DNA from 2 places in the Enterococcus sp. DJ147D b genome. Region 2 is predicted to be linked to the other one. Evidence: predicted binding sites of a transcription regulator. Region 2 holds the regulator's gene; the other holds the start of a gene.
What was found. Region 2 encodes NrdR, which represses ribonucleotide reductase genes. Its sites were predicted from a motif close to ACACNATATATNGTGT; they were not measured.
Positions count from the first base shown of each region.

Region 1: a site for NrdR is predicted at 1,656-1,671, ahead of nrdH (glutaredoxin-like protein NrdH). Genes of this name have one in related genera too.

Region 1 is NZ_CM177104.1:2,270,880-2,274,909, forward strand. It holds gene feoB (ferrous iron transport protein B) at 1-874, opposite strand, end outside; gene AC4BD1_RS10710 (FeoA family protein) at 871-1,344, opposite strand; gene nrdH (glutaredoxin-like protein NrdH) at 1,753-1,977, shown strand; gene nrdE (class 1b ribonucleoside-diphosphate reductase subunit alpha) at 2,102-4,030, shown strand, end outside.
Region 2 is NZ_CM177104.1:1,142,971-1,154,221, forward strand. It holds gene polA (DNA polymerase I) at 1-548, shown strand, start outside; gene mutM (DNA-formamidopyrimidine glycosylase) at 573-1,409, shown strand; gene coaE (dephospho-CoA kinase) at 1,382-1,999, shown strand; gene AC4BD1_RS05500 (CsbD family protein) at 2,201-2,533, shown strand; gene nrdR (transcriptional regulator NrdR) at 2,802-3,302, shown strand; gene AC4BD1_RS05510 (replication initiation and membrane attachment family protein) at 3,316-4,698, shown strand; gene dnaI (primosomal protein DnaI) at 4,698-5,624, shown strand; gene AC4BD1_RS05520 (hypothetical protein) at 5,655-6,074, shown strand; gene AC4BD1_RS05525 (tRNA (adenine(22)-N(1))-methyltransferase) at 6,367-7,068, shown strand; gene AC4BD1_RS05530 (Nif3-like dinuclear metal center hexameric protein) at 7,065-8,186, shown strand; gene pepT (peptidase T) at 8,202-9,434, shown strand; gene AC4BD1_RS05540 (diacylglycerol/lipid kinase family protein) at 9,637-10,533, shown strand; gene AC4BD1_RS05545 (DUF1294 domain-containing protein) at 10,595-10,867, shown strand; gene AC4BD1_RS05550 (lysylphosphatidylglycerol synthase transmembrane domain-containing protein) at 10,878-11,251, shown strand, end outside.

The sequences.
Region 1 (4,030 bases), 1.1 Mb from region 2:
ACCACATCACTAGCGCAAAGATTGGTAACGCCAACCAACGATTCGTTACGATTCGATCAATTTTGTCGCTTAACGAATATTGGAAGGAGTCAACCGTTACCATACTCAAAGCTGTTAGCTGTGTGATAAATTCATATCTTTCATTGACGAGAATCGTTTCGCTTTCTTCTGCAAAAATTTTTTCTGTTAACTGGATCAGCTCTTCAATTTCTTTTGTTTGTTGCGTTGTTAACACTAATTCAGAACTAGCTAATGTTTCTCGTTCAAAGTACTTCAAGGCATACCAACGTTGGTTTTTCATTGTGAAATCAAAATGCAAGACATCTTCAATTTCATTTAATGCTGCTTCCAATCGCGGATCGTACTCGCACGGTTCTGGTATGGTAAAAGTTTCTCGAGTAGTTAACAACTTTGAAACACGCTCAAGTCCTTGGTTTTTGACAACACTCATCGGAATAACTGGCACACCTAAACCATAAGACAATTTTTCCAGATTAATTGTTTTTCCTTCTTTTTTGACCACATCCATCATGTTTAAACAGACAACCACTGGAATTTCTAAATCAAGTAACTGCGTAGTTAGATAGAGGTTTCTTTCCAGATTCGTCGCATCTACGATATTCAACACAACATCTGGACGTTCATGAATCAAATACTCTCTGGCAACCATTTCTTCAGGTGTGTACGGTGAGAGAGAATAAATACCGGGTAAATCTTGAATATGAATGGCTGGATGTTTTTTCAGGCTACCTGATTTTTTTTCGACTGTCACTCCTGGCCAATTTCCAACATATTGATTGGCTCCCGTCAGCGCATTGAATAGACTTGTCTTCCCACTGTTAGGATTACCAACTAACGCAACTTCAATACTCATTCACTTTGCTCCTTTTGAACAAGAATCAATTCAGCTTCTTTTTTTCGCAATGTTAATTCATATCCGCGTAAAGTAATCTCGAGTGGATCGCCCAATGGTGCTAACTTCCGAATCACAACTCGAACATTTTTAGTCACACCCATATCCATTAAACGTCGTTTCACTGCACCTTGCCCATGAATAGCAACCACTGTCGCACTTTCACCAACAGTTAGTTGATCAAGGGATGTCCAAGCTTCAGCTAATGATTCTGGCTTCTTCACAATGATTTGCGCTAATAATTCTCGATTGACTGCAATTCGATTGTTCTTTAATAGTAGAATTGCATTTTCCCCTGAAAAATTCACAACAACAATTTTGGTTCCTGGAATGATTCCTAAATTTTGTAAATGATTTTTGACAGACTCTTTTGTCTGGATTTTGACAATTTGGTAAACTAAATTCTGTTTTGCTTGTGCTAAAGTTTCCATCCGAAATCCTTTCTTGTGAAAAAAATCATGTAGGGAAATGATTTCATTCTTTTTGTTTCTATTTATTTTTATTGAACATATTAACGATTGATAATCATTCTCAACAAGAATAACTCCATCAATTGAGAAAGTCAATTATCATTGTGAAAGATTACACTTTTGTTATAAATTATTTTAATTTGATGGAAAAAAATTCTTTTTAAGCGGTTATCCACAGCTTTTTTTTACTTGATTATGGTTTTTTCCTTACTGATGCTTGCTTTCAATTGTTTTTCAAAAAACACAAAACTTAGTATTCCACAGTTTCCACAACACAATATATAGTGTTTCTTAATTGACTTTTTTACTAAGAGTTTTATACTATTGATTATAGATAACGACGGAATATGTTATGAGGAGGCAGAAAGAATGAACGTAAAAATTTTTTCTAAAAACAACTGTATGCAATGTAAAATGGTCAAACGCTTTTTAGCTGATAATAAAATTGATTTTGAAGAAGTAAATATCGATGAAAAACCAGAAGCAATCAATTGGTTGAAAGAACAAGGATTCCAAAGCGTCCCTGTGACAACTTCTGAAATTGAAACAGTTATTGGCTTTCGTCCAGATCAATTACGCAAATTAGCTAGCTAATTTGTCTATCAACTAAAAATAGGTAGCACACTTGGATTTGACGGCTCGACCAAAAGCCCCAAATCCTTTTTTAAAGCACGATTCTCCAAAACTAAACAAAAAGAAAAGAAGGTTGGGCGTACTTATGAGTCTTAAAAATTTAAAAGATGTCAGTTACTTTAAGTTAAACAACGAGATTAACCGACCAGTTAACGGTCAAATTCCTTTGAACAAGGATAAAGAAGCTCTTGCAGCTTTTTTTGAGGAAAATGTGCAACCAAATACAATGATATTTCCAACAATCAAAGAAAAAATCGATTATCTGATTGAAAATCAATATATCGAAGCAGAATTTATCCAATTATATTCTGATAAATTTATTGAAAAGTTGTACCAATTTTTGGCAGACCAACACTTTACCTTTAAGTCATTTATGGCAGCTTATAAATTTTATTCTCAATATGCGTTAAAAACAAATGATGGCTCTGCTTATCTTGAATCTTATGAAGATCGTGTAGCTTTCAATGCTTTATACTTTGCAAATGGTGATGAAGCACTTGCATTAGCTTTAGCAGATGAAATGATCCATCAACGTTACCAACCCGCAACTCCTTCATTCTTAAATGCTGGGCGTAAACGTCGTGGCGAGTTAGTTTCTTGTTTCTTAACACAAGTGACTGATGATATGAATTCAATTGGGCGATCAATCAACTCCGCTCTACAATTATCTCGTATTGGTGGCGGTGTAGGGATTACTCTTTCCAACTTACGTGAAGCAGGTGCCCCTATCAAAGGATATGAAGGAGCAGCTAGTGGTGTCGTTCCTGTCATGAAATTATTCGAAGATAGCTTTAGTTATTCAAATCAATTAGGTCAACGTCAAGGTGCTGGTGTGGTTTATTTGAACGTTTTCCACCCAGATATCGTTGCCTTTTTATCTGCCAAAAAAGAAAATGCTGATGAAAAAATCCGTGTCAAAACACTTTCTCTTGGTGTTGTTGTTCCAGATAAGTTCTATGAATTGACTCGTAAAAACGAAGAAATGTATTTATTTAGTCCTTATAGTGTAGAAAAAGAATACGGCGTTCCATTTTCTTATGTAGATATCACGGAAGAATATGATAACTTAGTAGCAAATCCTAATATTCGTAAGCAAAAAATCAAAGCACGTGATTTAGAAAATGAAATTTCAAAATTACAACAAGAATCTGGTTATCCTTATATCATCAATATTGATACAGCGAACCGTGAAAACCCAATCGACGGCAAAATCATCATGAGTAATCTATGTTCTGAAATCTTACAAGTCCAAACACCTTCTGTTATCAATGGCAAGCAAGAGTACGAAGTGTTAGGAACAGATATTTCATGTAATCTAGGTTCAACGAATATTGTTAACTTGATGGATAGTCCCGACTTTGGAAAATCGATTCGAACAATGACTCGTGCCCTAACATACATTACAGATGCTTCTGATATTGATGTTGTGCCACCAATCCAAAATGGAAACAAACTAAATCATACCATTGGACTAGGCGCAATGGGCTTACACACTTACTTTGCAAAAGAACAAATGGAATATGGTTCTGAAGATTCGTTAGACTTTACCAATATCTATTTCATGTTGTTGAATTACTGGACATTAGTTGAAAGTAATCAAATTGCTCGTGAACGTAAGGAAGTTTTCCACAACTTTGAAAAATCAGACTATGCGAATGGTACTTACTTTGACAAATATATCACTGGCGAGTTCCAACCAAAATCGGAAAAAGTAAAAGCATTATTTGAAGGTATCTTCGTCCCAACTGCACAAGATTGGGAAGAGTTAAAACAAGCGATTATGAAAGATGGCCTATACCATCAAAATCGTCTGGCGGTAGCGCCAAACGGTTCAATTTCTTACATTAATGATACAAGTGCAAGTATCCATCCGATTACGCGGATGATTGAAGAACGCCAAGAAAAGAAAATCGGAAAAATTTACTATCCTGCACCTTATCTTTCAAATGAAACGATTCCTTACTATACTTCTGCTTACGATATGGATATGCGTAAAGTCATCGACATTTATGCG
Region 2 (11,251 bases):
AAGATGTAACACCAAATATGCGTCGCCAAGCAAAAGCCGTTAACTTTGGAATTGTGTATGGCATCTCAGATTATGGTTTGTCACAAAATCTTGGTATTTCTCGAAAAGCGGCACAACAATATATCGACACGTATTTTGAAAAATATCCTGGTGTGAAGTCATACATGGAGCGTATTGTTCGTGAAGCAAAAGATCAAGGCTTCGTGGAAACACTGTATCATCGTCGGCGCTATTTACCAGAAATCAATTCAAGAAACTTTAACTTGCGTTCATTTGCAGAACGGACGGCTATCAATACACCAATCCAAGGTAGTGCAGCTGATATTTTAAAAATCGCGATGATTGATTTGGCGCAACGATTGAAAGATGAAAAACTAGAAGCAACAATGTTATTACAAGTACACGATGAATTAGTTTTTGAAGTTCCAGAACACGAATTAGAAACATTAGATCGATTAGTCAAAGAAGTGATGGAAAATGCTGTTTCGCTTCATGTGCCATTGATTACTGATAGTAGTTGGGGAAAAACATGGTACGAAGCAAAATAAAAAAGAAAAAGGTGAAGAAGAAACATGCCTGAATTACCAGAAGTTGAAACGGTCCGTAAAGGGCTAGAACGTTTGGTCACAGGAAAAAAGATCCAAAAAGTGCAAGTCTTGTGGCCCAAAATTATTGAACAACCAGAAGCACCGATTTTTGAGGCAACATTGATTGGCGAAACCATTGAATCAATTGGACGCCGAGGGAAGTTTCTGATTTTTCATTTAACCAATTATGAGTTGATCTCTCACCTGCGAATGGAAGGAAAATATTCTTTTGTAGAAGAAAATCAACCATTAGATAAACATACTCATGTCATTTTCTTTTTTGATGATGGCAGTCAGCTTCGCTATAATGATGTTCGAAAATTTGGGCGGATGACGCTAGTGTCAAAAGGACAAAGTGATACTTATCGTGGAATCATGAAATTAGGTCCAGAACCACTACCAGATTTATTTACTTTATCAGCATTTGAATCAGGTCTTAAAAAATCACACAAAGCAATCAAACCGTTACTGTTAGATCAGCGTTTAGTAACGGGCTTAGGAAATATTTATGTGGATGAAGCATTATGGGAAGCGAAAATCCACCCAGAACAGCCTGCCAATACATTAAAAAGAAAAGAGATCGAGACACTTCGATTAGCAATTATTGATGTATTGGGGCGAGCAGTGGAAGCTGGTGGAACAACGATTCGTAGCTATCTCAATGCGCTTGGAGAAGCGGGTAGTTTTCAAATGGCCCTTCATGTTTATGGTCAAACAGGCCATCCATGTGTCCGTTGTCAAACACCAATTGTCAAAATAAAAGTTGCACAAAGGGGGACTCATTATTGTCCAAAATGTCAGCAACTAAAATTGCCAAAGTAGGTTTCGTTTTAGGTTTAACTGGAAGTATTGCAACAGGTAAAAGTACAGCAGCTGAAGTTTTTAAAAAACATGGGATTCCAGTAATTGATGGTGACGTAGTGGCAAGAGAAGTTGTCGAACCTGGAACTGATGGTTTGATGGCAATCGTTGAAGTATTTGGCAAAGAAATCTTGAATGAAGATGGTACACTAAATCGTAAAAAATTAGGTACTGTCGTATTTGCAAACGATGAATCGCGGCAAACCTTAAATCGTGTATTGAATCCGTTTATCCGTGGACGTATCAAACAACAAATTGCTGAGAAAAAAAGACAGAATCCCTTAGTTGTTGTTGATGTTCCTTTACTGTTTGAAGGGCACTATGAACGTTACATGGATGCTGTAGCAGTTGTTTATACTACAGAAGCGATTCAGCTTGAACGATTGATGAAACGAAATCAATTAACAGAAACTGAAGCATTAAAACGAATAAAGACGCAGTGGTCAATCGAAGTGAAAAAAGAACGAGCGGATATTTTGTTTGATAATACTCGAACAAAAGAAGAATTAGTCCAACAAGTCGAGTCATGGCTAAAGCAACAATCTTTATAACAGATTAAAAATACAAAAGCAAAGTGCTTCGTTAGCTAAACGGAGTGCTTTGCTTTTTAGTTTAATGCTTTTTTTGCTTACAAGTCATCAAAGACGTGAAATAAGTATTTTTACATCTATGAGAATGATCAATTAGTCGTATATTTTGAGTATCTTGTTCATTTTTGTTATGCTAAAGATAAGAAAAGGGGAGGGATTTGTATGGGAAATATCAAGAATCAAAAAGATAAAGTTGTCGGATCTGCCAAAGAAAAGATTGGTGAGTTACTTGATAAAGAAGAATTAAAAAATGAAGGCCGTGTACAAGCCGAGATTGGGAAAAAGAAAGCAGACCAATATAAAGAACGAATTGCTGAACTAGATGATCAACAAGCAGAAAAAGAAGCACGTCAACAAGATCTGACACAAGAACGAAAAAAAGAAATGACTGATCGAACAAAAAAGCCACTCCCAGACGCTGAACACATCCCTGATGAACAAAAAATTGAAGAACAACGGTTAAAACATTACACTGGTATTGAAGAAAAATTGTAGTTTTTGAAAACATGAGTCATGTTTTCAAAAGGAAACAGTTGAAAATCTTTCACAGTTTCGTTTTGATCGTCAAATGAGTTGTGATAAACTTTTGTCACAACTCATTTTTTTGCGATGAATGGATAAAAACGCTTTATGGCCGATGAAAACTGCATCTTTTTAGTTGAGAAAGTCGCTTAACATAAAAGTTTCATGTTATAATGCAACTAACTATGAAAGAGCAGAATGTTCTTTTTATAAAACTTAAATGATACATGAGGTGAACTAAATGAGATGTCCAAGATGTCAACATAATAATTCCCGTGTTATTGATAGTCGTCAAGCAGATGATGGTCGGGCGATTCGTCGTCGACGTGAGTGTGAAAATTGCTCATTTCGTTTTACAACATTTGAAAGAATCGAAGCTGCACCACTGCTAGTTATCAAGAAAAACGGTGAGCGTGAAGAGTTTAATCGAGATAAGATTTTAAGAGGATTGATTCGTTCAGCCGAAAAACGTCCAGTTGCTATGGAGCAAATGGAGCAAATTGTGAACCATGTAGAAAATCGTGTCCGAAGTTTGGGCGAAAACGAAGTATCAACCAATTTAATTGGGGAATATGTCATGGAAGATCTTGTAAATTTGGATGAAATTGCCTATATTCGTTTTGCAAGTGTGTATCGCCAATTTAAAGATATGTCTGTATTCTTAAAAGAGTTGCAAGATATCGTAGAGAAGGCAAAAGAAAATAACAATTCTAAAGATACCGAAGACGAAAGTACAGAATAAAGGGGGCATTTCCTTGGAAAATGCTTGGAAAGAGCTTCAACCAAAAAATATCTACCAAGGAAGAAAGCGGAGTCCTTTAAAAGAAGAAAATCGAAATGCGTTGCTCTATCTTTACCAACCTTTGATTGGTGGAGAAGCGCTTAGTATTTATCTTACTCTTTTGACAGAAATTTCTTTAGAGACTGGCCAAGGACCAGAAGGACTTCACGCAGATTTATTGAGTAGTCTTGGTTGTGGTATTCCTCAATTTTACGAAGCACGAAAAAAACTTGAGGGAATTGGCTTATTAGATGTTTATTATAAAGAAGACCCTAGCCTAGGTGCATGTTTCCTGTATGAATTACTGGAACCAATGTCGGTGAAACAATTCTTTATGGATTCTGTTTTAAGTTTTTTACTATTAGAAAAGGTTGGTCAACGTCGCTTTGATCAGTTAGTTAAACATTTCGAACCAAAAAAACTTTCAACAGAAGGCTATCAGAAAAAAACTAAAAAATTTTTAGAAGTGTACCAATTTAACGAGGCATCCTTTGCCGCTGACAAACAGCAAATCGAGAAGCTGGAAGAAACATTTACTGAGCAAGCAATAACGAAACGGTTACCTGAAAAAAGCACGATTGACTGGTCTTTTTTGACAAACTGGTTGCAAAAAAAACATATTGACAAACCAGATGAACCAACCATCAAACAACTCGAAATGTACCAACAATTGTATGGATTGGATGATTTAGCTTTAGGTGAGAAAATCGTTGAAGCGTACGACTTCACAGAGCAAAAAATTTCTTTGAAAGAACTTCAAAAAATCTTTTTGGCAAACCCTGTGAGTCAATCATCTACGCTAAAGGTACCTGCAGAAAATCTAGACAGCACCGAAATCAAAAAGGTGGAATCAGCGCCTAATCATGGACAACTGTCTGCAGCCTCTGTGCAGTTAATCAAAGAGGCCCAAAGTGTTCCGCCAATGAAATATTTAGAGTCAATCAAAAAAGAAAAAAATGGGTATGTATCTAAATCAGAAACGTGGTTGATGCAAGAGCTTGTTTCTCGCTCAGGGCTTCCAAGTAGTGTCATCAATGTGCTATTGAATTACGTATTGGTCATCAAAAATCAAGCAAGTTTAGGGACAAACTATGTCAACACAATTGCTAACGAATGGGCACAACAGAAAATCATGACAGCGGAAGATGCTATTGCTCATATTAAAAAGAAAAGCCAAGAAAGCGCAGAGAAAAAGCAAACGAGAAACTACTCAAATACTCGTCGAAATGTGCGCCGAGAAAAATTACCTGATTGGGTAAATCAACCAAAAGATGAGAAGAAAATCAGTCAAGAAAAACAAGCAGAAATTGATCGTCGCTTTAAAGAATATCTTGCTAAAAAGGAGGGTGACAACTAATGGAAGATGTTGGAAGAGAGCTAAAAAAGATCATTAGCAAACGTAATTATCAAGAAAAGTATGCCGAAATGATTCAAGAAGTATTGAATGATTCAGATGTTCAAGCTTTTTTGGCAGAACACCAAGAGCGTTTAACACAAGCAGATATTGAAAAAAGTTATGCAAAACTTTATGAGTTTGTTCAAGAAAAGCGAAAATATCAGAAAAATGATCCAACAATGATTGCACCAGGCTACGAGCCAAAACTGGTGTTGAACTTTCATTATGTGGATGTCACCTACGTACCGACTGAAGCATTAATTGCTCGACAAAAACAAGAAGAAATCCGTAGTCGTGTGAAAGCAATGGATATGCCGAAAGATATACAAACGGCTACATTTGAAGGATTTGAGCAAACAAGTGGCCGTAGTGATGCCTTTTTTGAAGCATTCAATTTTGTGGAGCAATACACAAATGATCCTAAAGGTTACCACAAAGGGCTATATTTAGTTGGAAGCTTTGGAATTGGTAAAACGTATTTATTAGGTGCAATTGCACATGACCTAGCAGTTGCAGGGTATACAACTACGCTTGTTCATTTTCCGACATTTGCAGTTGAAATGAAGCAAGCAATTGGAAAAGACCAAGTTTCGGACAAACTAGATGCGGTGAAGCGCTCGCCCGTCTTAATGATGGATGACATTGGAGCCGATGCAATGAGTAGTTGGATTCGTGATGAAGTATTTGGTGTTATTTTGCAATATCGAATGCAAGAACAATTACCGACATTTTTCTCATCAAATTTTACAATGGATGAGTTAGAAAAACATTTGTCTGTTACACAACGTGGTGATGAAGAACCATTAAAAGCTAAACGTATTATGGAACGAATTCGTTATTTAACAAAAGAAATCGAGATGACTGGAAAGAACCGTAGAAACAGCTAAAAGTGAATAAAAGAACGGGAGATGTGGTTTATGAAGCGAATAGTATCTTGCTTGACCTTAGCGACAACATTTTTATTATTGACTGCTTGTGGCAATCAGTCTACGAATGATGGACAAACAACTGAAACGACTTCTAATTCATCGACACATGATCAAAGTGTTTTTACTGGGACGGTCGAAGAAGTAACTGAAAGCGACGAAGAGGATCAAATCATTCGCGTAAAATTAGTTGACGTCAAGGCAAAGATTGATCCTGAGAATATTGGAACATCATTTGAGCATGACGGTGTCATTCTGAATGCACCAGCAGAGAAAATCAAACCCAGCGTGGATGCTTTGTCAGAAGGTACAGAGATCGAGTTGACCTTGGCTAAGACACCTGTAATGACAATGTCGTTGCCACCACAAATTCCAGGGAATTCAATTATTCAAGTTTTGGCTATCCAATAACTGAATGAGCTAAGCAACCGATTTTTTAATTTCGCAGGAGTGGCGAAGTTGGGAAATCGGTTTTTATGTTAGCGTAGTAAGATAACTTGAATTCTTCACTTGTACTTTGTCAGCTACAATAGGGTGAAGGAACGAAATAGTGCACTTACTTATGAACGATATCATAGTACGATGTTCAAGTGAAAAGAATAAAAATTTTGAAAGAGGGATATCGAGAAAAAGGATTTTCTGTCCTATCCCTCTCCTTATTTTATGGAGGAAATGCTATAATGATTGGAAAAGGAGTGAGGTTATGAACCATTTAGATTTATCGCGACGCTTAGCTGCTGTTGGAGAATTTGTTCCTGCAAAAGCGCGTTTAGCAGATATTGGCTCAGATCACGCCTATTTGCCGGTTGCATTGATGCTAAAAGGAAAAATTGAGTTTGCAGTTGCTGGTGAAGTGGTGAAAGGTCCATTTGAGTCCGCGCAAAAACAAGTTAGAAAAGATGGCTTAGAAGGGCGTATTATTGTTCGTTTGGCGAATGGTCTGGCAGCAATTGAACCATCAGATGGAATTACCGCCATCACGATTGCTGGTATGGGTGGCGCATTGATTCGTGATATTTTAGAAGCAGGAAAAACACGTCTAACTCAAAAGGAGCGCTTGATCCTTCAACCCAATATTGGTGAGCGTACGCTTCGAGTTTGGTTGCAAGAAAACCAATATCAGATTATTGAAGAAGTTATTTTGGAAGAAAATAAAAAAATCTACGAGATTATCGTGGCGGAAAAAGCGACTAGTCCAGTAACTTACTCTCCAGAAGATCTGATGTTTGGACCTATTTTACGAAAAACAAAGAATGCTATTTTCAAAGCAAAATGGCAAAGAGAACTTACGCAACGTGAAGCTATCGTTCGGCAAATGATTCAAGCAAATAAAGGTGCCGAAATCAGCGAACGCCAACAAACATTTGAAGCTGAAATCAAACAGATCCAGGAGGTGCTGAAATGATTAATGCACAAACATTCATTAATCGTTTTGAACAGTATTGTCCTCAATGGCTTGCAGAAGAAGGCGATCCAGTCGGTCTACAAATTGGCACATTGAATAAACCAATTCAAAGAGTCATGATGACGTTAGATGTTCGTCCAGAAGTAGTCGAAGAAGCAATTGTTAAAAAAATCGACTTACTAATTGCCAAGCATCCACCGATTTTTCGTCCAATCAAGCAGTTGACTACTGATGGTCCGCAAGAAAAAATGTATGCAGATTTACTGAAACATGAGATTACCGTTTACGCCGCGCACACAAATATGGATATTATTTGGGACGGATTAAATGACTGGTTTTGTGAGCAACTAGGTATTCAGGTTGAAAACTATTTAGTAAAAACACATGAAGTAGGATATAAAAAATTAGCAGTTTATTTACCTGTTGAGAATGCAACAACTATGCGTGAAGCTCTTGGACTTGCTGGTGCAGGTCAATTAGGCAACTATTCAAACGCAAGCTTTACCTCAGTCGGGCAAGGTCGTTTTACGCCTTCACAACAAGCACATCCAACGATTGGAACACCTGGTAAAGCAGAAAAAGTTCAAGAAGCAAAAGTGGAAGTGATTTTTCCAGAAACAATTGAGCAAACAGTTCTTCAAGCCATGAGAGCGCATCATCCATACGAAGAAATCGCTTATGACTTGTTTTCAATTGATGCACCAAAAGAAAGTTTTGGATTAGGACGTATCGGAACATTGCCACAACCATTAGACCTAACAACGTTCATTGAAAAAGTCAAAACGGGACTTCAAGTTGATGACTTACGTGTCGTTTTACCACCTCAACTAACTGAGCCAAAAGTTCAGCGGATTGCGATTTGTGGTGGAAGCGGTGAAAAATTTTATCCGTCTGCATTGAAGCAAGGCGCAGATGTTTACATTACGGGGGATCTCTACTATCATACAGCACAAGACATGCAAAGTGCTGGTCTGATCGCGATTGATCCTGGACATTATATTGAGTCATTATGTAAAGAAAAATTTGTTGAAAAATTTGAATCTTGGAAACAAGAAGAACAATGGGATCTTGATTTTTTTGTTTCTGAAACGAATACAAATCCATTCCAATTTCATTAAAAAGGGGCAGATAATATGTACGAAAATCTTTTACCACGTTTTTTAAAATATGTGAAAACTGAAACACGCTCAGATGCAACAAGTACAGCAACACCTTCAACAGCTACGCAAATTGCTTTTGCACAAGAACTCAAAAAAGAATTAGAAGAACTAGGCCTATCTGATGTTTTTTACAATGAGGAAAATGGATTTGTAATGGGAACTTTACCCAGTAATGTAGATTATCCTGTTCGTTCAATAGGCTTTATTTCCCACATGGATACGGCAGATTTCAATGCAGTTGGTGTTAATCCACAAATCATTGAAAATTATGATGGTGAGTCAACGATCGTTTTGGACGAAGCAGGACAATACACGTTGAATACCAAAGATTTTCCCAACTTGAAAAATTATGAAGGACAGACATTGATTACAACAGACGGCAGTACATTGCTTGGTGCGGATGATAAAGCAGGGATTGCTGAAATCATGACAGCTATGGAAATCTTGCTTAAAAATCCGACGATTCCACATGGCGAAATCAAAGTAGCATTTGGTCCTGACGAAGAAATTGGTGTCGGCGCAGATAAGTTTGATGTTGATCAGTTTAATGTAGATTTTGCTTATACGATTGACGGAGGTCCATTGGGGGAATTGCAATATGAAACATTTAGTGCAGCTCAAGCGAACCTAACGATTTTTGGAAAAAATGTTCACCCTGGAACAGCGAAAGATACAATGATCAATGCTTTACAATTAGCTATTGATTTTCACAACCAGCTTCCTGCAGATGAAGTTCCTGAAAAAACAGATGGTTATGAAGGTTTCTTCCACTTAATGGCACTAACTGGTAACCCAGAAGAAGCTACAATGAGTTATATTATCCGCGACCACAATCGTGAAAAATTTGAAGCACGTAAAGCTTTGATTTCAAGCATTCAAGAAAAAATGAATCAAGCATTTGATCAAGAACGAATCAAGGTGGACATGTTTGATCAATACTACAATATGAAAGAAATCATCGAAAAAGATATGAGTATTGTTGAACTAGCTAAACAAGCAATGTTGGATTTAGACATCAAGCCTGTGATTGAACCCGTTCGTGGTGGAACAGATGGCTCAAAAATTTCTTATATGGGTATCCCAACACCAAATATTTTTGCCGGTGGCGAAAATATGCACGGACGTTTCGAATTTGTTTCGTTACAAGTGATGGAAAAAGCAACTGATGTAATTGTAAAAATTGCTGAGTTAAATACAAAAAAGTAACAAACAATTTTTGATATCAATTGAAGACATCAAAAATTTTTTTAAAAGGTTGAGACAAGTGAGTGAATCATTTGTCCCAACCTTTTTTGTGTGCTGTTGAAGCTACCTTATTCAAGTTTGTTAATAAAAGTCACATCAACAATCGCAATTTTTTTCATTTTTGGCAAAAAAAAGTAAAATAGAGTAGAAGGTGGGGATAACTATGAAAAATTTACTAGTTTTTTATAACAAAAGTTCAGGAAAAGATGAAGGAGAGGAGTTGGCTAAATGGTTTCAACAATATGCGAAGAACAAACAGCCCGATTTAGACGTTCGGTTAACTCAAACTGGACCTGAAATTCGTGATGAAACATTGATTGAAAAAGCTGAATCTTTTGATGCAGATACATTGGTTATCATTGGTGGTGACGGAACGATTCATCATATTGTTAAAGCTTTTAAAAAAACAATCGGAAATTATCATATTGGTTTGTTACCAGGAGGAACGGTGAACAATCTCGCTCGCGTATTAGAAATTCCTTTAGAAAAAGAAGTAGCTGCTGATGTCATTTTAGCAGCACAGACGAGAGCTATAGATTACGGAACGGTCAACGATTCAGTCATTATCTCAACGTTAACAGTTGGCTTATTAGCTGATACAGCAATGCGTGTGAGCCAAGAAGAAAAGCAAAAATTTGGGCCGTGGGCATTTGCTAAACGATTCATTAAACTGGTCGTGCAAAAACGTCGCTACCGTTTAAAAATCCAAACAGATGACAAAAAATGGGAACAAAAAGCGCAACTACTAACGGTTACCATGACGAACTCAGTAGGTGGATATACAAATTTTGATGATTTAGCAAGCCCTGATGATGGGAAATTTCACGTGACGATCATTCCTAAATTGAATTTCTTTTCTTACATCTTTTATTTACCACGGATTATTCGAGGAAAATTCTACACTGTTCCGGGAATTGATTATTACACAACGAGTGAATTACAGCTTGACAGTGAAAAGAAAGTAGGCACGCGAACAGATGGAGACACGACAGATGATTTACCAATTAAGATGACAGTGGTACCAAAAGGGTTGACTGTTTATGTACCAATCAATAAATAGCCTTTACATTCAATAGTAGTTTAGGGTAATCTTAAAAAGTACGATTTGAAAAGGAGAAAAGATGGAAGTTTTGATACACAACCCTTTATGGTTCTATTTGATTATTGTTAATTTGTATTTGTTTTGTTTGATGGGCTATGATAAACACCAAGCAAGAGTTGGCGCATGGCGCGTTCCTGAAAGCAATTTGATTTTTGTTAGCCTGCTTGGTGGTGGATTGGGAGGATTGATTGCTCGTAAAGTTTTTCGCCATAAGACATTAAAGAAAAAATTCACGATTGGCTTTACTGCAGGTGTGATTGTTGATGTAATTTTGATTTATTTTTTCCATTAAGGAGTAACGGATGTCGAATAAACGAACAAAAACGAAATTATTTTTAAACTTACTATTATTATTATTGATTCTTGGCATCATCTACTATTTGATTCAACATTCATTAGCAGACATTTTAGCAGAATTATTATCAACAAGTTTTGTTGTATTACTTGGTGTTCTTTTGTTGGGAACAATTTACCAGATAGCGGAAGGTCGTTCCATTAAAGAAATTGCGAGGCCTTTTGCTCCAGAGTTTTCAACGAAGGATGGTTTTTGGACTTCCTGCTACGTGGCATTTTATCGAATTGTTTCTTTTGGTACAGGAACCTTGATTTCTGAAGTCTATTTTTATAACAAAAAAGGGATGCGGTTTTCGCAAGGGGTAGGGGTAACAGCTTTACA